Regions from separate parts of the Streptomyces xingningensis genome, predicted to be linked through region 2. Evidence: riboswitches for the same ligand, from Rfam matches in the RefSeq annotation. Region 2 holds a riboswitch; the other holds the start of a gene.
What was found. A riboswitch is a leader RNA that binds a small molecule or an ion and turns the genes downstream of it on or off. The one in region 2 is predicted to bind cobalamin.
Positions count from the first base shown of each region.

Region 1: another riboswitch for cobalamin. It lies ahead of ABCR83_RS21000 (ribonucleoside-diphosphate reductase subunit alpha); the one in region 2 lies ahead of cobN (cobaltochelatase subunit CobN).

Region 1 covers NZ_JBDJPF010000041.1:9,563-20,892, reverse strand. The annotation lists gene ABCR83_RS21020 (MMPL family transporter) at 1-1,291, opposite strand, end outside; gene ABCR83_RS21015 (DNA-binding protein) at 1,383-1,796, opposite strand; gene ABCR83_RS21010 (CopG family transcriptional regulator) at 1,793-2,056, opposite strand; gene ABCR83_RS21005 (PhzF family phenazine biosynthesis protein) at 2,074-2,769, opposite strand; adenosylcobalamin-variant (AdoCbl-variant) riboswitch at 3,038-3,135, shown strand; gene ABCR83_RS21000 (ribonucleoside-diphosphate reductase subunit alpha) at 3,306-5,705, shown strand; gene ABCR83_RS20995 (ribonucleotide-diphosphate reductase subunit beta) at 5,705-6,718, shown strand; gene ABCR83_RS20990 (hypothetical protein) at 6,771-7,085, opposite strand; gene ABCR83_RS20985 (YciI family protein) at 7,358-7,711, shown strand; gene def (peptide deformylase) at 7,726-8,355, opposite strand; gene ABCR83_RS20975 (tetratricopeptide repeat protein) at 8,445-9,431, opposite strand; gene ABCR83_RS20970 (HD-GYP domain-containing protein) at 9,753-10,967, opposite strand; gene ABCR83_RS20965 (HD-GYP domain-containing protein) at 10,964-11,330, opposite strand, start outside.
Region 2 covers NZ_JBDJPF010000011.1:15,987-27,316, forward strand. The annotation lists gene ABCR83_RS08410 (helix-turn-helix domain-containing protein) at 1-377, opposite strand, end outside; gene ABCR83_RS08415 (trypsin-like serine peptidase) at 668-1,588, shown strand; gene ABCR83_RS08420 (hypothetical protein) at 1,641-2,369, opposite strand; gene ABCR83_RS08425 (VWA domain-containing protein) at 2,369-3,628, opposite strand; gene ABCR83_RS08430 (hypothetical protein) at 3,722-4,498, opposite strand; gene cobN (cobaltochelatase subunit CobN) at 4,645-8,265, opposite strand; cobalamin riboswitch at 8,359-8,498, opposite strand; gene ABCR83_RS08440 (cobalamin biosynthesis protein CobG) at 8,546-9,832, shown strand; gene ABCR83_RS08445 (precorrin-8X methylmutase) at 9,829-10,485, shown strand; gene ABCR83_RS08450 (precorrin-2 C(20)-methyltransferase) at 10,482-11,330, shown strand, end outside.

The DNA.
Region 1 (11,330 bases), on a different contig from region 2:
AGGAGGCCGGCAGGATGCGGTCGTCGTACATGCCGAATCGTGCGTCGAGGCCCGGCGCCGCCAGGACGCCGAGCAGGAGCAGCGTGCCGAGGGCGACCAGCGCGGGTCTCCGGGTCACCCAGATCGCCAGCCGGTACCAGCGGCCTTCGGCCAGCGGGCGAGGGGTGTCGCGGCGCCAACGGGAGAAGATGTCCCAGCGGTTGACCCGCTCCCCCAGCAGCACCAGCAGCGCGGGCAGCACCAGGAACGCCCCGGCGGCCGAGCAGATCGCGACGGCGGCGCCGCCGAGTGCCAGGGAGCGGGTGAGCGGAAGCGGGAAGACCATCAGCGCGCCCAGGGTGGCCGCGACGGTCGTCGCGGAGAAGGCGACGGCACGCCCGGCGGTCCGCATCGTATTGCGGGCCGCGGTGACCGGCGTTGCCCCGGTGGCGAGTTCCTCGCGGTAGCGGCTGACGATGAGCAGGCAGTAGTCGACGGCGAGGCCGAAGCCGAGTGCGGTGGCAATGTTCAGGACGAACATCGACACCGTCATCACCTCGCTGAGCGCGCGCAGCAGGGCGGTCGTGGCGACCACGGCGAAGGCGCCGACCGCGACCGGCAGCAGGGCTGCCACCAGGCTGCCGAAGACCCACAGCAGGATGAGCAGGACCAACGGGGCCACCAGGAGTTCGGCGACCATGGCGCCTTGGGTGCTGAGGCGTTCCATCTCGGAGAAGAGCGCGGTCTCACCGGCGACCGAGATCTTCAGTGGTCCGGCCCGGCCGGTTTCGCGGGTGGTCACCGCCTTGCTCGCGGCGCGAACGGCGCGCTCGTCGCCGTCGAAGCGCACGGCGACGACGGCGCTGTGCCGGTCGTGGCCGCGCAGTTCGGCCGGGTGGTGCGGCCAGTAGCCGCGCACCCAGGCGACCTGCCGGCCGGCGGTGAGACGGGCCGTCAGTTCATGGCCGGCCCGTTCGGCTTCGGGTGCGTCGATGGAGCCCTTGGCGGTGGCGAGCAGCAACAGGTGGGGCTGCCCGGCGGCAAAGCGGTCGGCCAGGAAGGTGTCGGCCCTGGTGGACTCGGCGTGGGCGGGGGTCCAGCCGCCGGGCGCCAGCCGGTCGCCGACCCCGCGGCCGCCGATCGCGGCCGCCAGGGCGACCAGGCACAGCAGGAGGAGGGTGCGCAGGGCGCGGCGGGGCGTGCCATGGAGGGTCCTGCTCAGGGAGGACCGGCGGTACGGGAGGGGCATCACATGGGCGTCCTTCGCGGGGTCGGACGGGGCCAGGAAGCGCGCATTCCGCAGAATAGTCACATAACGTAAAAAAGCGAATACGTTAGGCCATCGGAGCGCGTCGCCGGGCCGAGCTCGGACGCCGGGCCGGGAGCGTCCTCCATCCGCGGAGTCAGATCTTGACGACGGTGATCCGTCCGCCGCAGAGAGCGCTCAGGTCTTCCGGGTCCGAGGTGAGAACGGTGACGGGGCCGGGAGCCGCAAGAACCGTGGCACAAAGCATGGCGTCGATCGCGTACTTGTGCCCGTGCAGCCCCGCATCACCGAGCAGTGCTGTCGCGTGACGGGCGATGGGCTCCGTGACCGGCTCGACGACGATACGGGACAACGCCCATTCCAGAGCCGGGCGTTTGATCCTCGGGTGGACGACCTCGACGATGGTGGCGGCACTTGTGATCACGCGCATGTCGTCCGCGCGCGCCAGGGCGAGCCAGCCGGTGACGTCACGGTCACGCAGCACCGCCTTCGCCAAGCCCTCGCTGTCCAGAGCCAGGGTGCCGCCCGGCACGGCGGGAGAACGCGTCATGCCGCGTCCGTCTCCGAGTGGCGCTGCCGCTCGCGGGCGCGCTGGAGTTGGTCGCGCTTGGCCTGGATCTCTTCTTCGCCGATGGGCCCGTGCTCGGCTTCGGCTACCGAGATGAGCTCGTTGAGGTTGTCGCGCTCGATCTGACGAGCGACCGCAGCGGCAACATAGGCGGACAGCCCCGAGGGGCCGCTGCGGGCGCGGGCGGCTTCCGCGATGTCCCGGGGCATGGTGATCGAGTACTTTTGGGTAGGCTCGCTCATGCTCCTTATGCTACCTCTTACACTCCGACATCCGGCCGGTCAGGCGCGCGTTCTGCATCGCCGACCCGTCCCCCGACCGCCACCAGGCCGTCCCCCTCGAACCGGGTGAGGATCTGCGAGCCGGACCCCTGACGGATGTCCAGCGACCGCCCCAGCTGCGCGGTCAGCACGATCGCCGCGGCGCCCGTCGCCTCGTCCTCCACGATGTCGTCCCCGCGCCGGGGAAAGCCCCGGGCCCGGACGACGCCCCCGGCCTCGTCCAGCCAGGCCCAGGCGTAGAGCCAGCCCTCGCCCGGCGGCGGGGCGGGCAGGGCGTCCACCTCGGCGGCCGTGGCGAACCGTTGGGTACGCCGCCCGGAGGCCCACTCGGCGCGGACGCGGATCCAGGTGACGTCGCCCTCGGCCCAGGCCGGTACCTCACCGGCCGGCGGCCGGAGCACCTGCACGGCGTGGCCGTACCGCTGCCGCAGCAGCCAGGCGGCACCGATCAGCGGGTGCCCGCCGAAGGCGAGACGGGCACTCGGCAGGTAAATGTCCATTTCGCCCCGGTCCGGGTCGTCGATGAACACCGTCTCGCTGAACCCCAGTTGGGCAGCCAGGCGCTGCCGCCCGGCCGGGCCGGGCACGGCGGATCCGTCGTACACCACACCGAGCGGATTGCCGCCCGCGCCCTCCGGGCCGACGAATACCCGCACCACCTCGTGATCGGCCATGGCCCGATTCAACCACCGCGTGACAAGGGTCACGCGCCGGGGACCCGGCGGGCAACCCCCTCGGAAGACGGGTGCGTTGCCCGCCCCCCAGGGCGCCCTTGCAGGCGCCCTGGGGGCCCTGAGGGGCTGTGAGGCCCCCGCGGCACCCACCCCGGCCGCGCCCGCCCAAGCCACCCGCTACGCCCCGCCCATGGGCGCAGTATCGCGTTCCCGGCACTAGATGTGGGGGCGCATGCGATCACCGGCACTAGATGTATGCTCGTCCTCGCTGTCGCCGCAGGGGAATCCGGTGAAAATCCAGAACTGTCCCGCAACGGTGAATGTATGCGCATTTGTGCATGCGGAAGTCCGAGGACCTGCCGACGGCGCGCCCATGTCCGAGCCGCTCCGGCCCGGCCGTCGGGCGTCGAATACGTCCGGGCCTCGCGGGTTGGGCCGAGGGACGCTGCGCGCATGCCGTCAGGCGATCAGGCATGCCCGTATGCGACCGTCGCGCGCACCCGCCCGGCCCCCAGCCGAGCGAGGGAGAGCCACACGTGACCATCGCGCCCGCCGATCCGGTGTCAGGTCCCGTCCCAGCGACGTCGGAAGCGACCGGCGGTCCCGGGACCGCGCTGCTGCGCACCCTGACCGAACTCACCGCCGATCTGCCCGCCACCGACCCCGGCAAGGTCGCGGCCGCCGCGCTGCGCGGCCGGCACCCCGGCTCCGACGAGGCCGAACTCCGGTCGCTGGCCACCGAGGCCGCGGCCGGGCTGATCGCGGAGGAGCCCGAGTACTCCCGGCTCGCCGCCCGGCTGCTCACCCGCGCCATCGCCGAGGAGGCGGCCGGACAGGGGGCGGCCTCCTTCTCCGCCTCGGTCGCGGTCGGGCACCGCGAGGGCCTGATCGCGGACGGGACCGCGGAGTTTGTGCGGACGCACGCCGAGCGACTCGACGGGCTGGTGGATTCCGCGCTGGCCGAAGGCGCCGACGACCGCTTCGGCTACTTCGGGCTGCGCACCCTGCACAGCCGTTACCTGCTCCGGCACCCGATCACCCGCGATGTGATCGAGACCCCGCAGCACTTCCTGCTGCGGGTGGCCTGTGGCCTGGCCGAGGACCACTCGGAGCGGGCACTGGCGGACGTCGCCGAGCTGTACCGGCTGACCAGCACGCTCTCCTATCTGCCCTCCTCCCCCACGCTCTTCAACTCCGGCACCAGGCACCCGCAGATGTCCTCCTGCTATCTGCTGGACTCGCCGCTGGACCAGCTGGACTCGATCTACGACCGCTACCACCAGGTGGCCCGGCTGTCCAAGCACGCGGGCGGCATCGGACTGTCGTACTCCCGCATCCGCTCACGCGGTTCGCTGATCCGGGGCACCAACGGGCACTCCAACGGCATCGTGCCGTTCCTGCGCACACTGGACGCCTCCGTCGCGGCCGTCAACCAGGGGGGCAGGCGCAAGGGCGCGGCCTGTGTCTACCTGGAGACCTGGCACGCGGACCTCGAGGAGTTCCTGGAACTGCGGGACAACACGGGCGAAGAGGCCCGCCGCACCCACAACCTCAACATCGCGCACTGGATCCCGGACGAGTTCATGCGCCGGGTCGAGGCGGACGCCGACTGGTCGCTGTTCTCCCCGGTGGACGCGCCGGACCTGGTCGACCTCTACGGTGCCGAGTTCGACACCGCGTACCGGAAGTACGAGGCCGAGGGCAAGGCCGTCAAGTCCATCCCGGCGCGGGTGCTCTACGCGCGGATGATGCGCACCCTCGCGCAGACCGGCAACGGCTGGATGACCTTCAAGGACGCCGCCAACCGCACCGCCAACCAGACCGCCGAGCCCGGCCGGGTCGTCCACTCGTCCAATCTCTGCACGGAGATCCTCGAGGTGACGGACGACGGCGAGACGGCGGTCTGCAACCTGGGTTCGGTCAACCTCGCCGCGCATCTCGGTGACAGCGGCGAGCTGGACTGGGAGCGGCTGGACCGCACCGTCCGTACCGCCGTGACCTTCCTCGACCGCGTGGTGGACATCAACTACTACCCGACCGAGCAGGCGGGCGCCTCCAACTCCCGCTGGCGGCCGGTCGGTCTGGGCCTGATGGGCCTGCAGGATGTGTTCTTCCGGCTGCGGCTGCCCTTCGACTCGCCCGAGGCGACGGCGCTCTCCACCCGGATCTCCGAGCGCATCATGCTCGCCGCGTACGAGGCCTCCGCCGACCTGGCCGAGCGGCACGGCCCGCACCCGGCCTGGTCCGCGACCCGGACCGCGCGCGGAGTGCTGCACCCCGACCACTACCCCAACGCCGAGCCCCGCTGGGCGGACCGCTGGGCGGCGCTGCGCACCCGGATCGCCTCGGTGGGCATGCGCAACTCGCTGCTGCTGGCGATCGCTCCCACGGCGACCATCGCGTCGATCGCGGGCGTGTACGAGTGCATCGAGCCGCAGGTCTCCAACCTCTTCAAGCGCGAGACGCTCAGCGGCGAGTTCCTCCAGGTCAACACCTACCTGGTGGAGGACCTGAAGAAGCTCGGTGTCTGGGACCGCACCACGCGGGACGCCCTGACGGACGCCAACGGCTCGATCCAGGAGATGAACTGGATCCCGCAGGAGGTGCGCGATCTCTACCGCACCGCCTGGGAGATCCCGCAGCGCGCCCTGATCGACATGGCCGCGGCCCGTACCCCCTACCTGGACCAGAGCCAGTCGCTGAACCTCTTCATGGCCTCGCCCACCATCGGCAAGCTCAGCTCGATGTACGCCTACGCCTGGAAGCAGGGCATCAAGACGACGTACTACCTGCGTTCGCGCCCGGCGACCCGGATCGCCCGCGCGGCCTCGTCAGCCTCCTCCGCCGCCCCCGTCCCCGTCCAGCAGGCCGCGCCCGACGCGGACGCCATCGCCTGCTCCCTTGAGAACCCCGAGTCCTGCGAGGCCTGCCAGTAATGAGTGCCGAGAACAAGAACCTGCTCGACCCCGGCTTCGAGCTGACGCTGCGTCCGATGCGGTACCCGGACTTCTACGACCGCTACCGTGACGCGATCAAGAACACCTGGACCGTGGAGGAGGTCGACCTCCACTCCGACGTGGCCGACCTCGCCAAACTCTCCCCGGGCGAGCAGCACATGATCGGCCGTCTGGTCGCGTTCTTCGCGACGGGCGACTCGATCGTGGCCAACAACCTGGTGCTGACGCTGTACAAGCACATCAACTCCCCCGAGGCGCGGCTGTACTTGTCGCGGCAGCTGTTCGAGGAGGCCGTGCACGTCCAGTTCTATCTGACGCTGCTGGACACCTACCTCCCCGACCCGGACGACCGCGCCGCCGCCTTCGCGGCCGTGGAGAACATCCCGTCCATCCGGGAAAAGGCCCAGTTCTGCTTCAAGTGGATGGATTCGGTAGAGAAGATCGACCGGCTGGAGACCAAGGCCGACCGCCGCCGCTTCCTGCTCAACCTGATCTGCTTCGCGGCGTGCATCGAGGGGCTGTTCTTCTACGGCGCGTTCGCCTATGTCTACTGGTTCCGCTCGCGGGGCCTGCTGCACGGTCTGGCGACCGGCACCAACTGGGTGTTCCGCGACGAGACCATGCACATGAACTTCGCGTTCGAGGTGGTGGACACCGTCCGCCGGGAGGAGCCCGAACTCTTTGACGACGAGCTCCAACAGCAGGTCACCGACATGCTGAAGGAGGCGGTCGAGGCGGAGCTGCAGTTCGGCCGCGACCTGTGCGGGGACGGGCTGCCGGGCATGAACACCGAGTCGATGCGCGAGTATCTGCAGTGCGTGGCCGACCAGCGGCTGCAGCGGCTGGGCTTCGCTCCGGTCTATGGCTCGGAGAACCCGTTCTCCTTCATGGAGCTGCAGAATGTGCAGGAGCTGACCAACTTCTTCGAGCGGCGGGCGTCCGCGTACCAGGTCGCGGTGGAAGGTTCGGTCTCGTTCGACGACGAGTTCTAGCCCGTTCCCTCGCCCCGCCGCCGGAATCGGTTCCGGCGGCGGGGCTGCCTGTTCATTCCTCTTCGTCTTCTTCCTCTTCCGAGGGATCCACCGGGGCATGGTTGTAGAGGATGTTCTGCAACTCGATGGCTCTTGTGTGGAGCTTCGTCCACTCCTCGTGGGATCCCATGGGGTGCAAGGTCCCCGATTCCTCTCCCAGGGCCAACAGCCTCTCCAAGCTCCGTCGTGCCGACTCGAGCCGCGAGTCGAGAGAACGCCGCTCGTCCACCAGTTGCTCGGGAAGGGACTTCTTGGTTCCGGCTGCGCTGTCCGACGCTCTCCTTTCGTCCTCCATATCAGCCGCAAGCTGAGGGTCCGAAGCCGCCACGACACTCAGCCAGCCGCAGCTCCCTGAAGAGCCTTCAGGACAGATCCCGACCCCTACGTCACGCCACTACCATGCGGCACGTATGCCAACTACCGTACTGTCGTATCAAATTGAGGCACAAGCAGTTCCTGGAAACCCACTGCCCCTCGGGCGCACTGCCGGTGCTGGTGAAAAACGCGCGACACGTCGTTCCAGAGAGCTTCCGTCCAGCGCGGGGGTGAAGGGTGGGACCGGGCGGTCTCACCCTTCCGCTGCAGGCAAGGAGACGTGTGATGCGAGTGATGATGATCGTCATGGCGACCGAGGAGTCCGAGGCCGGCGTGCTGCCGTCCAAGGAACAGATCGCCGAGATGGGGAAGTACAACGACACCCTGGTGAAGGCCGGAGTGCTGCTGGCGGCCGACGGGCTGCGGGCCTCGTCCCAGGGCGCGCGCGTGGTGTTCGCGGGCGGGACGCCAAGCGTGATCGACGGGCCGTTCCCCGAGACCGAGGACCTGGTGTCCGGCTACTGGATCATCCAGGTCGGGACGATGGACGAGGCCCGGGAGTGGGCCACGCGCATCCCCTTCCGGGACGGGGTCGTCGAACTCCGCCCGGTCTTCGAGCCGTCCGACTTCCCCGCCTGACCGGGACCAGTCCGTCAGTCGTTCTCGACGACCGGGTAGCGCGGGGTGCCCTCTGCCATCTGCTTCAGCGCGTCCTTGCGGTCGCGCTTGGAGAGACGGTCGATGTAGAGGTAGCCGTAGAGGTGGTCGGTCTCGTGCTGGAGGCAGCGAGCGAAGTAGCCCGTGCCCCGCACCGCGACCGGGTTGCCGTGCATGTCCTGGCCCCGCACGACCGCGTAGTCGGGGCGGGCGAGGGAAGCGTAGGCGGTCGGCACCGACAGGCAGCCCTCGTTGGAGTCGTCCAGCACCCGCTGCTCGGCGGGGAGTTCGTCCAGGACCGGGTTGCAGACATGGCCGACATGGCGGACGCCCTCGTCGTCCTGGCAGTCGTAGACAAAGACCTTCCGGTCGACGCCGATCTGGTTGGCGGCCAGGCCCACGCCCTCGGCGGCGCGCTGGCTGGCGAACATGTCGTCGATGAGCTGCGCCAGGCCGGCGTCGAACTCGGTGACGTCCTGACACTCCCTGTGCAGCACCGGGTTGCCGTAGACGGTGATGGGACGGGAGGTGCCGCGCTCCCGGTGCGCGAGCTCGCGCCCTTCGCCGTCCGTCACGTCGTCGATGAACTCGTCGTTCACCGGCTGCTCAGTCTCTTGCTGCGCCATGGCCGCCGTATGCCTCTCTCACAACCCGAAAGCATTATCTTGCCCTGAATCCACTGGGCCCCATACAGGGTAAAGGGACGGCCCGGCGCTCAGCAGACCTCTTCCAGATCGCGCCACTCACGGGTGTCGGGGCTGTCGGCGACCCAGCCGTCCAGCAGCCCTCGCACCAGCCCGGCGGGCGCCGCGATCCCGCACTCGCGCTCGGGCACCCACAGCAGGCCCGAGCCCGCCGTGCGGTGGCCGAGCGGGCCGGGGTGGCCGGGCTCGCTGTGGTCATGGGGGTCCAGGTGCTCGCCGTCGCCCTCGTCGCTGGGCATCCGGCTCTCCGAGCAGGTGCGGCACAGCAGCCGCACCGAGGAGGACCAGTCCTCCGCGGCGAAGCCCGCGTCGGCCGCCAGCCGCTCCAGGGCGTCCCGGTCCGCCTCGGTGGCGGCCTCCAGGAGGACGACCCAGGTGGGCACGGGCGAGGGGGCCCACAGTTCGATCTCGTCGAAGACCGGGTAGGAGGGCCCGGCCGCGGTCACCCGCTCGCCGTGCGGGACGCCGTCGTGCAGCACCACCTCGCCCCAGCGGCGGCCGGAGGAGGGCAGCGGGATGGAGAGCACCTCCATCCGCGCCGGGTCGAGTCTGCGGCCCCAGACGACCTCGGCCTCGCCCTCGGGCGAGAGCCGCACGGCCGCGCTGCCCAGCTCCATGCCGACCGGCTCACCGGCCGGGCTGCCCTCGCCGGGCACCCGCAGCCCATACGCCTGCCAGGCGCGGCGGGCCAGCGGCCAGTCCTGGAGGGCGGTGGCGGCGATGCCCACGTTCCACCAGTCGGGGGCGCCCGCCTCGCGGTCCAGCAGCGCCACGGCCCGCAGGCCGGCGGCGCGGGCCTGCTCCCAGTCGTGCCGGAACTTGTGCAGCAGCGCGAGGTTGAACCACGACTCGGACAGCCAGGGCTCCATGTCCGCGGCGCGCGTCAGCAGCGCGCCGGCGTCCTCGTACCGGCCGTCGCCGATGAGAGTGAAGGCACGGTCGGTGGCCTGCCGCCACGAGGCGGAAGGCCGGTGCCGTACCCTGCCGAAGATCCTCACGATGTTCGCCTGCTGCCTTCTCGACGTCCCGCGTGCACCCACGCCGGATGGCCCAGGTGACCGGTGCCGTCCTCCCTGACGGCGGCCGGCCACGCCTCATCTCTCGCGACCCGGCCCGTGAACCGGGTCGCCGCTGCGGGGAGCGGCACCCACCACGTCTCCTTGCCGACGACGGCGTGCACGACACCCCCCGATCTCGCTTACTCACCATGCTCTTCGTCACTCGCCTTTTACGGCGTCTCTTCGCATCCAACCATGCCCCTTCGGACGCCCGCTCATTACCCGTGGGTTAGTCGTGCTACTCGGGCTTTCCATGGCGGCTCACCGGTCCGGAAGCACCGGCTCACCACGTGCGAGCACCCTCGCGAGCGCCTCCACCACCCGGGGCTCGTGGTCGTGGGCGGTGGCCCGTCGCAGCCGCTCCAGCGCATGCCGCCGCCCGCACGCGCCGGTGCCCGCGAGGTCGTCATAGGCGTCGGCGGTGCGCACGATGCGGGCCACCAGGGGCTGCTCCCGATAGGGGTCCGCCTGGCGCTCCACGGCGTGCGCGACCTCGGCCGGGACCCCGGTCCGGCGCACCACGGCCCCGCCCAGCCGGGCGATGCGCCGCCGGTCCTCGGGGGGCAGCTGCCCGGCGGGCACCGGATCGGGCAGTGAGAGCCGCCCTACGTCATGCATCAGCGCCGCGTACTCGACCATGGTGAGCTCGGCCTCCGACAGGCCGAGCTCCCGGCCGACGGCCCGGCTGAGACCGGCTACGCGCCGCGCGTGACCGGCGGGGGTGCAGCCGGCCAGCTCCGTGGCGCGGGCGAGGGAACCGGCGGTCTGCCGGCAGGTGGCGCGCAGGGCTTCGGAGCGGCCCGCGGTGAGCTGGACGGCCAGCAGCGGCAGACCGCACAGCGGCAGCGCCCAGAGCCCGGCGACGGCGGGCGCCAGCGCCGCCACCACGGCGGTGGCGCAGACGGCCGGGCCGGTGCCGGCCAGCGCGCGCAGTTCCGCGCGCAGCGCCGGGCCGTACCGCTCGTGGGTGCGGGCGTGGTGGAGCGCGGCGGCGAGCACCGCGTCGGACAGCACGGTGAGGGCGAGCAGGAGCAGCAACAGCGGTGCGAGGTACGGGCGGTGGCCGGGTGGGCCGAGGAGCGTGCCGGGGTGGTGCAGCGGGCGGCAGCAGAGCGCGGCGAGGGCGGTGGTGTGCACCCGGCGGGCGAGGTGGTCGGGGGTGGGCGGGCGGCCGATCGTGCCGGCCAGGGTGGCGCCGAGTACCACGGCGACGACCTGGGGGGCACCGTGCGTGGCGGGGTGCCCGCCGGCCTCGCCGAGCAGGGCGTAGCCGAGCGAGCCGGCGGCGGCGAGGGGGGCCTGCTGGTGGGGGGCGGTGCCGGGTGACCCGCGGCGGGCCGCTTCGCCGAGGGCGATCAGCAGGCCGTAGGCGAGGGCGACGGGTGGCTGGGCGAGGCCGTGCCAGGCGGTCCAGGCCAGCGCGAGCAGGGCGCCCGCTCCGGCGGTGGCGTGCACCCGGCGGACCAGGGGGGTCACCGGGGGCCGTCCGGAAGCGCCGGACGGTGATCAGGAGGGACGTTTCGGCGGGCCGGAGCGGCGACTTCGGGCCGCTCCACCGTGGGATGCCACTCATGGCTCCGCTCCTCCGTCCGAAGGAGGGGGGCCGCCAGCCCGAGTACTGCGGGCCGGTCCGGAACGGCCCCTTGCGGGGCAGGCGGAAGGCGCCACGGATCGGGGAAGCGATTCCCCTCCCGGCCGAAGCCGGGGGTTCCGTCGCCGGAAGACTGCCGGCGGTCGAGCGCGCGGGAGAGCGCGGCGACGATCCGGGGGTCGAACTGCGATCCGGCGCAGCGGCGGAGTTCGGCCAGGGCGGCGGACACCGGGCGGGCGCGGCTGTAG
Region 2 (11,330 bases):
CCGACCGAGCGCAGGGCGATCGCCCGTACCCGCTGGTCGCGCATGGCGACGAGGAAGGTGACCTCCTCCTCCACGCGCGCGGCCTGCGAGGCCGACAAATCACCCAGGAGATAGCCGACGGGCACGGCGAAGAACTTGGCCAGCGCGCGCAGCACATCAGGGCTGGGGTTGGCGCGCCTGCCGTTGCGCAGCATCGACAGGTACTGCTCGGTGAGCGTGACGCCGCCGTACTCCTCGGTGCCCCGGCTGATCTCCTCCGCGACATGGGCGTTGGTGTACGGGGCGCCGCGCGGATGCATGTTGGCGAACAGGTAGTTGAGCCGCTGTGCGAGCGGGCTGCCCGGGTCCCCGGTCGGCTTGTCCCTCCCGATCGCCATCTGCGCCCCCGCCTTGTGTGATGTTCCGCCGCTGCCTCACGGCCGGTTAAGCCGGATACGACCGCGATGGGCATCCTGTCACGGGCGGTCGCCCGGTACTAGTCCATCTTGGGTTACGAGCAGGTGACGGGCTTAACCGCGAGTTGATGCCCCGTCCGGTGCGGGGGCGTGCCGGTGTTCCGGCGTACTGGTGAATCCTGTCGCGTCCGGCTCTCGCCACGCGCCTCGCGCCCGTAGGACGATGACACGCTCACCCCGTACGCCCCGGCGCTTCAGGGAGGAACTCGCTCATGAGCAGACCCTCGGCCGCACGCGGCCTGATCGTCCTGATACTGGGCCTGATGGCCATGAACCTGTCCGGACCCGCGGCCCATGCCACGGGCGGGTCGCCCGCGGCGGCCCTGGCGGCCGACGCCTACTGGACACCCGAGCGCATGGCGGCCGCCCTTCCGGCCGAGGACGAGCAACGGTCGGCGGGCCCCGCGAAGGCCGAACAGGCGCCTCCCAGCCATCCGTTCGACGGACTGCCCCAGGTGGGCACCTTCTTCTGGACCGACGGGCAGAATCAGGGCCGGTTCTGCGGCGGCACCGTGGTCAACAGCCCGTACCGCGATCTGGTGGTCAGCGCGGCCCACTGTCTGCGCCGGCCGGACCCCAAGAAGCAGTTGTCCTTCGTGCCCCAATACCACGACGGCCGCAAGCCGCACGGCATCTTCCCGGTCGATCTCATCTATATCGACCAGCGCTACTACGACCTGGGTACGGACGGCGGCGCCCGCTGGGACTACACGGTCGTCCGGCTCGGCCCGCGGGCCGACGGGACCCTGGTGGAGCGCGCCGTCGGCGGTTTCGACCTGGCCTTCGACCCGGGGTACCGGCACCGCAGCGTACGGCTGATCGGCTACCCGGGCAGCAGCGACGCCAAGTATCCCAAGCCGCTGGACTGCTCCTCCTCCACCCACCGCTACACCAGCACCGACCCCAAGGCGCCCGGCGACTTCCTGGAGATCGCCTGTGCCGGTTACATCGGCGGCACCTCCGGTGGCCCGTTCCTGGTCCGCGATCTGGACGGGTATGCGCTCATCGGCGTCATCGGGGGCTATCACACGGGGGGTGACACCCCGGACATCTCCTACAGCTCGTACTTCGGCGAGGACCTGCTGACGCTGTATCTGAGCGCCGTCCACGGCGACAAACCCGCGGGCTACTGAGCGAACGGCGGAGGCCCCTTGTCGGTGAATTCGAGGGGCCTCCGCCGACGCGCTACCGCCGGGGGCGGTGCGGGTGCCGGGTCAGGGTGTAGCCGCCGATGGCCGCGAGCGCGCCCAGCAGCGCGCCGCCCACGGTCCACAGCCAGCGGTCCGACCACCAGCCGCCGTTCCAGCCGCCCTTGGGCTCGGCGACGGCCCCGGCGTGCAGGGGTGCACCCAGCCCGCCGCCCTCGGCCCGCGCCCCGCCGGCGTCCTCGGCACTCGCCTCGACCTGTGCCCGCACCGGCAGGCCCAGGTCCTGGTCGGGGCCGTCGGTGATGGTGAGGCGGAGGTAGTACGCGCCGGGCAGCGGGTCGTTGGCCCAGCGCTCGGACCAGGGCCGGACCGTCCGCAGGGTGCAGGTCAGGGTCACCGAGGAGTCCTGTGGGGACGCCTTCCTCGTCGGCTCGCCGGAGGCGCACGCCTGCCGGCGGCGCAGCCCGTCGAAGACATCCAGCTGCCAGGTGGCCGCGCCGTGCCGCGCGGCGGCCTCCGGCAGGGTCACGGTGGCCTTCGCGGTGGCCCGTTGTCCGGCCCCGGCCGGGAACTGCCAGTAGAGGTAGTCACCGGCGGAGGCAGCGGCGGTCGCCGGCCGGCCCTGCTTGATCGCGGTCGCGGTACGGAAGGTGGTACCCGCCTCGGTCGGCGTGCCGTCCTCGCCCTGGGCCCCGGCGGGGACGGAGGCGGCGATCAGCGCCGCGGCCGTGAGCAGCACACCGGTCAACACCCGTCTGATACGCATCAGTTCTCCCTCCACACCGCGACGCGCCAGCGGGCCAGCCAGCCCCCGAGCAGTCCGGCGATCAGCCCGGTGCCGCCCAGTACGGCCAGCAGGATCCAGCCCCGGCCCAGGCCGAAGGCGGCCAGGTCGGAGGGCTTGTCGGGGGACTTCACCAGGTCGACGGCCAGCTCCACGGGCAGGCCGGGGTCACGCTTGACGCCCGCGGGCGCGGAGAAGGAGTGGGAGACCTCGAGGCAGACGACCGACGCTTCCCGGCCGCCGCCCTTCTTGCCCTTCCCCACGGGGTATCTCAGCCCCGATGCCAGCACATCGGTGCGGCCGCTGCCCGCGTCCGAGCCGCGCACCAGCTCCTGGCCGCTCTCGCCCACGGCGCGCACCAACACCCCGTAGTCGCGGTCCACTTGGCGGTCGGCAGCGACGCTCGCCGCGGCGCGCAGCTCCTGGCCCGGCTTGACCTTGACCCGGTACCAGCGGTGCTCGCCGAACTTCTCGCGGTCGGTGAACAGCCCGGCGCCGAGCTCGGGCGCGGTCGGGCAGGCGTTGCCGCCCTGGGCGGGCTTGGGGGTCTCCACCGGTGTGTCGGCGCGGCGCACCAACTGCTTGATGCGGCCGGAGAGTTCATTGGTGTGCCGCACGGTGGTATAGGTGCCGCCGGTGGCCTCGGCGATGCAGGTGAGCTGCTCGCGGGTCTTGTCGTCGTGGGCCAGGCCGAGCGTGTCGACCGTCAAGTGGGTGCCGTTGGCGGCCAGTTCACGTGCCACGTCGCAGGGGTCGGGCTGTCCGCAGGAGTCCTCGCCGTCGGTGATGAGCACCACCCGGCGGGTGCCGCCGTCTCTGCCCAGGTCCTGGTCCGCGCCGCGCAGGGCGTTTCCGATGGGTGTCCATCCGGTGGGGCGCAGGGTGGCGACGGCGGCCTTGGCCTCGGTGCGGTCGACTCGGCCGACGGGGTAGAGCTGCTTGGTGTCCTTGCAGCCGACGGTCTTGTCATCGCCGGGGTAGTTGGCGCCGAGGGTGCGGATGCCGAGCCGCACTCCGTCCGGCACCGCGTCGATGACCTCGTTGAACGCCTGCTGGGCGGCCGCCATGCGGGACTGGCCGTCCACGTCCCGGGTGCGCATCGAGCCGCTGACGTCCAGCACCAGCTCGACCTTCGGGGAGTCCTTCGCGGGTCCGTCGGCGGCGCTTGCCGGTGCGACGCCCCCGGCCAGCGCGGCGAGCAGGGCGAAGGTGCCCGCCGCGAGCCGTCTTGTGATGATCATTGGAGCGATCTTAGTGACCATCAGGCGGCCGGTTCAAAACGGGAGTTGACCCGGCCGGGAGGGCATCGGGGAGTGCCCCGATGCCCTGCGGGTTCAGCTGCCCATGCTCTTCTTCAGCTTGTCGACGTCGATGACCTCGGAGGGGGCGGGCGTCTTGCTCGGCACCGGCTTGCCCCAGTCGGAGAAGGTCATCGTGCCGGCCTCCTTGCCCTTCTTGGTGAGGGTGACCGGGTAGGGCTTGCCGGTGGCGGCGATCGTGAGGGTCTGCTCCCCGCCCTTCTCGATCAGCGTGACGACCTGCTGGCCATTGACCGTGGCCGTTTCGCCCTTGGTGAGACCCTTGTCGTCGTCACCCGAGTCCTTGCCGATCTGCTGCTGGAACCCCTTGAGATTGCACATCTCGGCCATGCCCTTGAGCATCTCGTCCTTGGTGCTGCCGTGGATGTAGCGCCCCTTGAACAGCTCAGCCGCGGCCGGGTTGCCCTGCGCCTTCATGAACTTCTCGTCCGGCTTCATCCAGACCTTGTCGCCCAGCTTGATGATCTCCGCGCTGCCCTCGGTGGCGGAGATCGTGCCCGCGCAGTCGCCCTTGCTGTCCAGCGCCAGGTCGAGCTTCATGGCCTGCGGCCCGGTGGGCTGGTCCATCTTCATGCGCACGGACGTGGCCGACAGCAGTTCGTGCTTGGCCTTGTCGGATATCTCCTTGGCCGAGAGGTTCGCCAGCTCATTGCGCGGCTTCTCCTGCTGGGGGCTGCTGCTCGCGGAGGCGGCGTCGTCCTTGCTGTCGGACTTCTTGTCGTCGCTCTTGCTGCACGCCGAGAGACCGACCACCGCTGCCACGCAGGCGGCCGCCACCACAACGCTGTGCATCCGTGCCATTACGCAAGACCCCGTTCCACTGTTCAAAACCGCGTTCCACTGTTCCCCGTCGATTTTACTTTCTTCCCACCATACGGGCTGCCACCGACAGCGGGACCACCGGCCCCACCACTGTCGGCCACCGCGGCACCGCGGGCTCAGCCCTCCTCGGCCTCCCGCTCCCCCTCCGTCTCCAGGTCTCCCTCTGTTTCCAAGAACACCTGCCGCAGCTCCGCCAGCGTCTGCGCGTCCGGCTTGGCCCACATGCCGCGGCTCTCGGCCTCCAGCAGCCGCTCGGCGATGCCGTGCAGCGCCCAGGGGTTGGCGTCCTGGAGGAACGCGCGGTTCTCGGGGTCGAGGACATAGGTCTGGGTGAGCTTGTCGTACATCCAGTCGGGCACCACGCCGGTGGTGGCGTCATAGCCGAACAAGTAGTCCACGGTGGCGGCGAGTTCGAAGGCGCCCTTGTAGCCGTGCCGCCGCATGGCCTCGATCCAGCGGGGGTTGACCACCCGGGCCCGGAAGACCCGGGAGGTCTCCTCGACCAGGGTGCGGGTGCGAACCGTCTCGGGGCGGGTCGAGTCGCCGATGTAGGCGGCCGGGGCGGTGCCCTTGAGCGCGCGTACGGTCGCCACCATGCCGCCGTGGTACTGGAAGTAGTCGTCCGAGTCGGCGATGTCGTGTTCGCGGGTGTCGGTGTTCTTGGCGGCGACTGCGATGCGCCGGTACGCCGTCTCCATCTCCGCACGGGCCGGGCGGCCCTCCAGCCCGCGGCCGTAGGCGTAGCCGCCCCAGACCGTATAGACCTCGGCGAGGTCGGCGTCGGTGCGCCAGTCCCGGCTGTCGATGAGCTGCAGCAGGCCGGCGCCATAGGTGCCCGGGCGGGAGCCGAAGATCCTGGTGGTGGCGCGGCGTTCATCGCCGTGGGCGGCGAGGTCGGCCCGGGCGTGGGCCCGGACGAAGTTGTCCGCGGCGCCCTCGTCCAGGGCGGCGGCCAGCCGCACCGCGTCGTCCAGCAGGCCGATCACATGCGGGAAGGCATCGCGGAAGAACCCGCTGATGCGCAGGGTGACATCGATGCGCGGGCGGCCCAGTTCGGCGAGCGGGATGGGCTCCAGGCCGGTGACCCGGCGTGAGGCGTCGTCCCACACCGGGCGGATGCCCAGCAGGGCGAGGGCCTCGGCGATGTCGTCGCCGGCGGTGCGCATGGCGCTGGTGCCCCACAGGGACAGGCCCACCGACTCGGGCCAGCTGCCCTCGTCGGTGCGGTAGCGCTCCAGCAGGGAGTCGGCGAGGGCCTGGCCGGTCTCCCAGGCGAGACGGCTGGGGACGGCCTTCGGGTCGACGGAGTAGAAGTTGCGGCCGGTCGGCAGCACGTTGACCAGACCGCGCAGCGGGGAGCCGGAGGGGCCCGCCGGGACGAAGCCGCCGGCCAGGGCGTGCACGGCGTGGTCGAGCTCGTCGGTGGTGGCGGCCAGCCGGGGTACCACCTCGCGGGCGGCGAAGTCCAGGATGTCGGCGACCTGTTGCGACTGCCCCTCGGCCACCCGGGCGACCGCGGACGGCTCCCAGCCCGCCTCCTCCATCGCCTCGACGAGCGCGCGGGCCCGCGCCTCGGCCTCGTCGGCGGTGGTGCGGGTGGCGGCGGACTCGTCCAGGCCCAGGGCCTCGCGCAGGCCGGGCAGGGCGGCCGTGCCGCCCCAGATCTGCCGGGCGCGCAGGATGGACAGGACGAGGTTGACGCGCTCGGGGCCGGTGGGCGCGCCGCCCAGGACATGCAGGCCGTCGCGGATCTGGGCGTCCTTGACCTCGCACAGCCAGCCGTCGACGTGCAGCAGGAAGTCGTCGAAGCCGTCGTCCTCCGGGCGGTCCTCGAGGCCGAGGTCGTGGTCGAGCTTGGCGGCCTGGATCAGGGTCCAGATCTGGGCGCGGATCGCCGGGAGCTTCGCCGGGTCCATGGCGGAGATCTGCGCGTACTCGTCGAGGAGCTGCTCCAGCCGCGTGATGTCGCCGTACGACTCGGCGCGGGCCATCGGCGGCACCAGGTGGTCGACCAGCGTGGCGTGGGTGCGGCGCTTGGCCTGGGTGCCCTCGCCGGGGTCGTTGACCAGGAAGGGGTAGACCAACGGGAGGTCGCCCAGGGCGGCGTCGGGGCCGCAGGCGGCGGACAGGCCGGCGTTCTTGCCGGGCAGCCACTCCAGGTTGCCGTGCTTGCCGAGGTGGACCATGGCGTCGGCGCCGAAGCCGCCGTCCTGGCGGGCGGCCGCGATCCAGCGGTAGGCGGCCAAGTAGTGGTGCGAGGGCGGCAGATCGGGGTCGTGGTAGATGGCGATGGGGTTCTCGCCGAAGCCGCGCGGCGGCTGGATGAGGATCAGCAGGTTGCCGCGGCGCAGCGCGGCCAGCACGATGTCCCCTTCGGGGTTGCGGCTGCGGTCGAGGAACATCTCGCCGGGCGCGGGGCCCCAGTGCTCCTCGACGGACTCGCGCAGCCCGGCGGGCAGCTCGGCGTACCAGCGCCGGTAGTCGGCGGCCGGGATGCGGACCGGGTTGCGGGCGAGCTGCTCCTCGGTGAGCCAGTCCTGGTCGTGGCCGCCGGCCTCGATGAGCGCGTAGATCAGCTCGTCGCCGTCGCCGGACTCCAGGCCGGGCACCTCCTCGGTGCCGAAGTCATAGCCCTCCGCGCGCAGCCGGCGCAGCAGGGCGACGGCGCTGGCCGGGGTGTCCAGGCCGACGGCGTTGCCGATGCGGGAGTGCTTGGTGGGGTAGGCGGAGAGGACGAGCGCGAGCCGCTTCTCCGCGGCCGGGATGTGGCGCAGCCGCGCATGCCGGACGGCGATCCCGGCGACGCGGGCGGCGCGTTCGGCGTCGGCGACATAGGCGGGCAGGCCGTCCTCGTCGACCTCCTTGAAGGAGAACGGCACCGTGATGAGGCGCCCGTCGAACTCGGGCACGGCGACCTGGGTCGCGGCGTCGAGCGGGGAGAGCCCCTCGTCGTTCTCCTCCCATGTGCTGCGCGGTCCGGTCAGGCACAGGGCCTGCAGGATGGGGACGTCCAGGGCGGCGAGCGCGCCCGCGTCCCAGGATTCGTCGTCGCCTCCGGCGGAGGCCTCGGCGGGCCGGGTGCCGCCGGCGGCGAGCACGGTGGTGACGACGGCGTCGGCGGCGCGCAGGGTCTCGATCAGCTCGGGCTCGGGGGCCCGGAGCGAGGCGACATACAGCGGCAGCGCCCGGCCTCCGGCGTCCTCGATCGCTCCGCAGAGGGTGTCCACGAAGGCGGTGTTGCCGCTCATGTGGTGGGCGCGGTAGTAGAGCACGGCCACCGCCGGGCCGCTCGCCCCCGGCTTGGGGGCGCGCTGCAGCGCGCCCCACGCCGGGGCGGCGGCGGGGGGTTCGAAGCCATGACCGGTGAGCAGCGCGGTGTCGGAGAGGAAGCGGGCGAGCTGCTCGAGGTTGGCGGGGCCGCCGTGGGCGAGGTAGGCGTGGGCCTCGGCGGCGATGCCGATGGGAACGGTGGAGTGCTCCATCAGCTGGGCGTCGGGGGCCTGTTCGCCGGTGAGGACGACGACCGGGAGGTCCCCGGCGAGCAGCAGGTCGAGCCCTTCCTGCCAGGCGCGGACGCCGCCGAGCAGCCGTACCACGACGAGTTGGGCGCCCTCGAGGAGGGCGGGCAGGCTGTCGAGCGGGAGCCGGGCGGGGTTGGCGAGCCGGTAGGGCACCGGGCCCCCGGCTGCGCGGGCGCTGAGCAGGTCGGTGTCGGAGGTCGACAGGAGAAGGATCACGCGGCGCTCCCGAGTGCGAGTGCTTCGAGGGTCGTCCGTGCGCGGGACCGGAACATGCGCATGCTGCGGCAGGCCTTCCTCGGGGTCCGCGCCCCGGGCGGTGGGAAGACGGCGGGAGTTCCTGACTCGCCCGGCATCGCTGCCGGGCTCACAGTGGCGGGACCGTGCCGGAATCTCACCGGCTTCCTCCCCTGGCGCCGTCTTGGGCGGTGAGCGTCATAGTAGCGATCTCCGGCGCGGGTACGGATTGCGGGGAAAGGCCTCTCGCGAGGGGATAGGTATGCTCGCCGCCATGTCCGTCACCCCCCTGCCCCCCTCGGACCGGGGGAAACCCGTCGTGCGCGAGCGCGGCGACGCGTGCCCCGGCGCGCTGCGGCTGCATGCCGCGGACGACGGGGCGCTGGCCCGTGTCCGGCTGCCCGGCGGATTGCTGACGGCCCGTCAGGCAACGGTACTGGCGGACGCCGGCGACGAGTTGGGCGACGGGCATCTCGACCTCACCTCGCGCGGCAACGTCCAGCTGCGCGGCCTCCGGGACGGCTGCGGCACGGAGCTCGGCGCGCGGCTGCGTGCCGCCGGGCTGCTGCCCTCGGACCGGCATGACCGCGTCCGGAACGTCCTGGCTTCCCCGTTGTGCGGCCTGGACGGACCGGCCATGGTGGATGTACAGGACTGGGCACGCGCCCTGGATACACTCCTCTGTACCGACAAGAGCGAACTATCCGACCTGTCCGGCCGTTTCCTCTTCGGCCTGGACGACGGGCGGGGCGACATCGCGGCACTCGCCCCCGATGTGACATTGATCGCAAGCCCTGACGGCGCGGCCGTCCTGCGCTTCGCCACGGCGGCCCCCGCCCTGCGGATCGCCGCCGGGGACGCACCCCGCGCCGCCGCCCTGGCCGCGCGCGAGTTCCTCGCGGCACTGCGCGAGCACGGCAGCACGGCCTGGCGGGTGCGGGAGCTGCCCGCGGAACAGCGGCCGCGCACCGACCGGTTGGCGGCCCGACTCGCGGCGGCGGGCATCCCGTCCGCCCCGCTCCCCCGCGTCGGCATACCGTCCTGCCCCCCGCCCGCACCGGGCGTCGTCGCCCACGCCGTGTCCGTGGCCGCGCCGCTCGGCCGCCTGACCACCGCGCAGTGGCGGACCGTGGCCGGTGCCGCCGCGCTCGGCGAGCTCAGGGTGACCCCCTGGCGCGGCATCGTCCTCCCCGGCACCGCGCCGGACCGGCTGGCGGACCTCGCGGCCGCCGGACTCATCACCTCCCCCGCCTCCCCGTGGCACGGTGCGGGCGCCTGCGCCGGACGGCCCGGCTGCGCCAAGTCCCGGGCGGACGTACGGGCCGACGCGGCCGCCTGCCTCACCGTCATGCGCACCGGTGGGGCGGGCACGCTGCCGGTGTACTGGTCCGGGTGCGAACGGCGCTGCGGCCACCCGGGCGGCGACTGGGTCGATGTGCTGGCGACCGGCGAGGGTTACCGGGTCGGCGCACCGGGGCGGGCCGCGCGCACCGTGACAGCGACAGACCTGGCCGACGCGGTGGCCACGGCACGGACCACGACACCATGAACAACGACTGCACGACGAGGCACACAGTGTTCGACTACGACAAGGACGGCGCATCCATCTACCGCCAGTCCTTCGCCACCATCCGCGCCGAGGCCGACCTCGGCCAACTGCCGCCGGACGTCAGCCGGGTGGCGGTGCGCATGATCCACGCCTGTGGGATGACCGACCTGGTACCGGACCTCGCCTACTCCCCGCAGGTGGTGGCCCGCGCCCGGGAGGCCCTGTGCGCGGGCGCGCCCATCCTCTGCGACGCCGGCATGGTCGCCAGCGGTGTCACCCGCAAGCGGCTGCCCGCCGACAACGAGGTGCTGTGCACCCTCGCCGACCCCTCCGTGCCCGAACTGGCCCGGCGCCTGGGCACCACCCGCAGCGCCGCCGCACTGGAGCTGTGGCGCGACCGGCTCGATGGCGCGGTGGTGGCCGTCGGCAACGCCCCCACCGCGCTCTTCCGGCTGCTGGAGATGGTCGCGGAGGGCGCGCCGCGCCCGGCCGCGGTGCTGGGCATCCCGGTCGGGTTCATCGGCGCCGCCGAGTCCAAGGAAGCCCTGGCGGACAGCCCCTTGGGGCTGGAGTACCTGGTGGTACGGGGCCGGCGCGGCGGCAGCGCCATGGCCGCGGCCGCGATCAACGCGATAGCGAGCGAGGACGAGTGAGCGAGCACCGGCTTGGACGGCTGTACGGGGTCGGGCTCGGCCCGGGCGACCCGTCCCTGATGACCATACGGGCGGTCGAGGTCATCGCCTCGGCCGATGTCGTCGCATACCACAGCGCCCGGCATGGGCGGAGCATTGCCCGTTCCATCGCCGAACGGCACCTCCGCGCAGGCCACCTCGAGGAGCCGCTGGTCTACCCCGTCACCACGGAGACCACCGACCACCCCGGCGGCTACCGGGGCGCGCTGGAGGAGTTCTACGAGCAGGCCGCGGCCCGGCTGGCCGCGCATCTGGACGCGGGGCGCACGGTCGCGGTGCTCGCGGAAGGCGATCCGCTCTTCTACAGCTCGTATATGCATATGCACAAGCGGCTGGCCCACCGCTACCCGACGGAGGTGATCCCCGGTGTCACCTCCGTCAGCGCGGCCGCGGCCCGGCTGGGTGAACCGCTCGTCGAGGGCGAGGAGGTGCTGACAATCCTGCCGGGCACGCTGCCCGAGGAGGAGCTGGCGGCGCGGCTGGCGTCCACCGACTCCGCGGTGGTGATGAAGCTCGGCCGCACCTTCCCCGCCGTGCGGGGCGCGTTGGAGCGCTCGGGCCGGCTGGCAGAGGCCCGTTATGTCGAGCGCGCCACGATGAGCGGCGAGCGCACCGGGCGGCTGGCGGAGATGGACCCGGAGTCGGTGCCGTACTTCTCGGTGGCGGTGCTGCCGAGCCGCGTCGGCTCGGATCCGGTGGTGGACCGGGGCGAGGTGGTGGTCGTCGGCCTCGGTCCGGCGGGCCCGCTGTGGCTGACTCCGGAGGCACGCGGCGAACTCGCCGCCGCACAGGACGTCGTCGGCTAC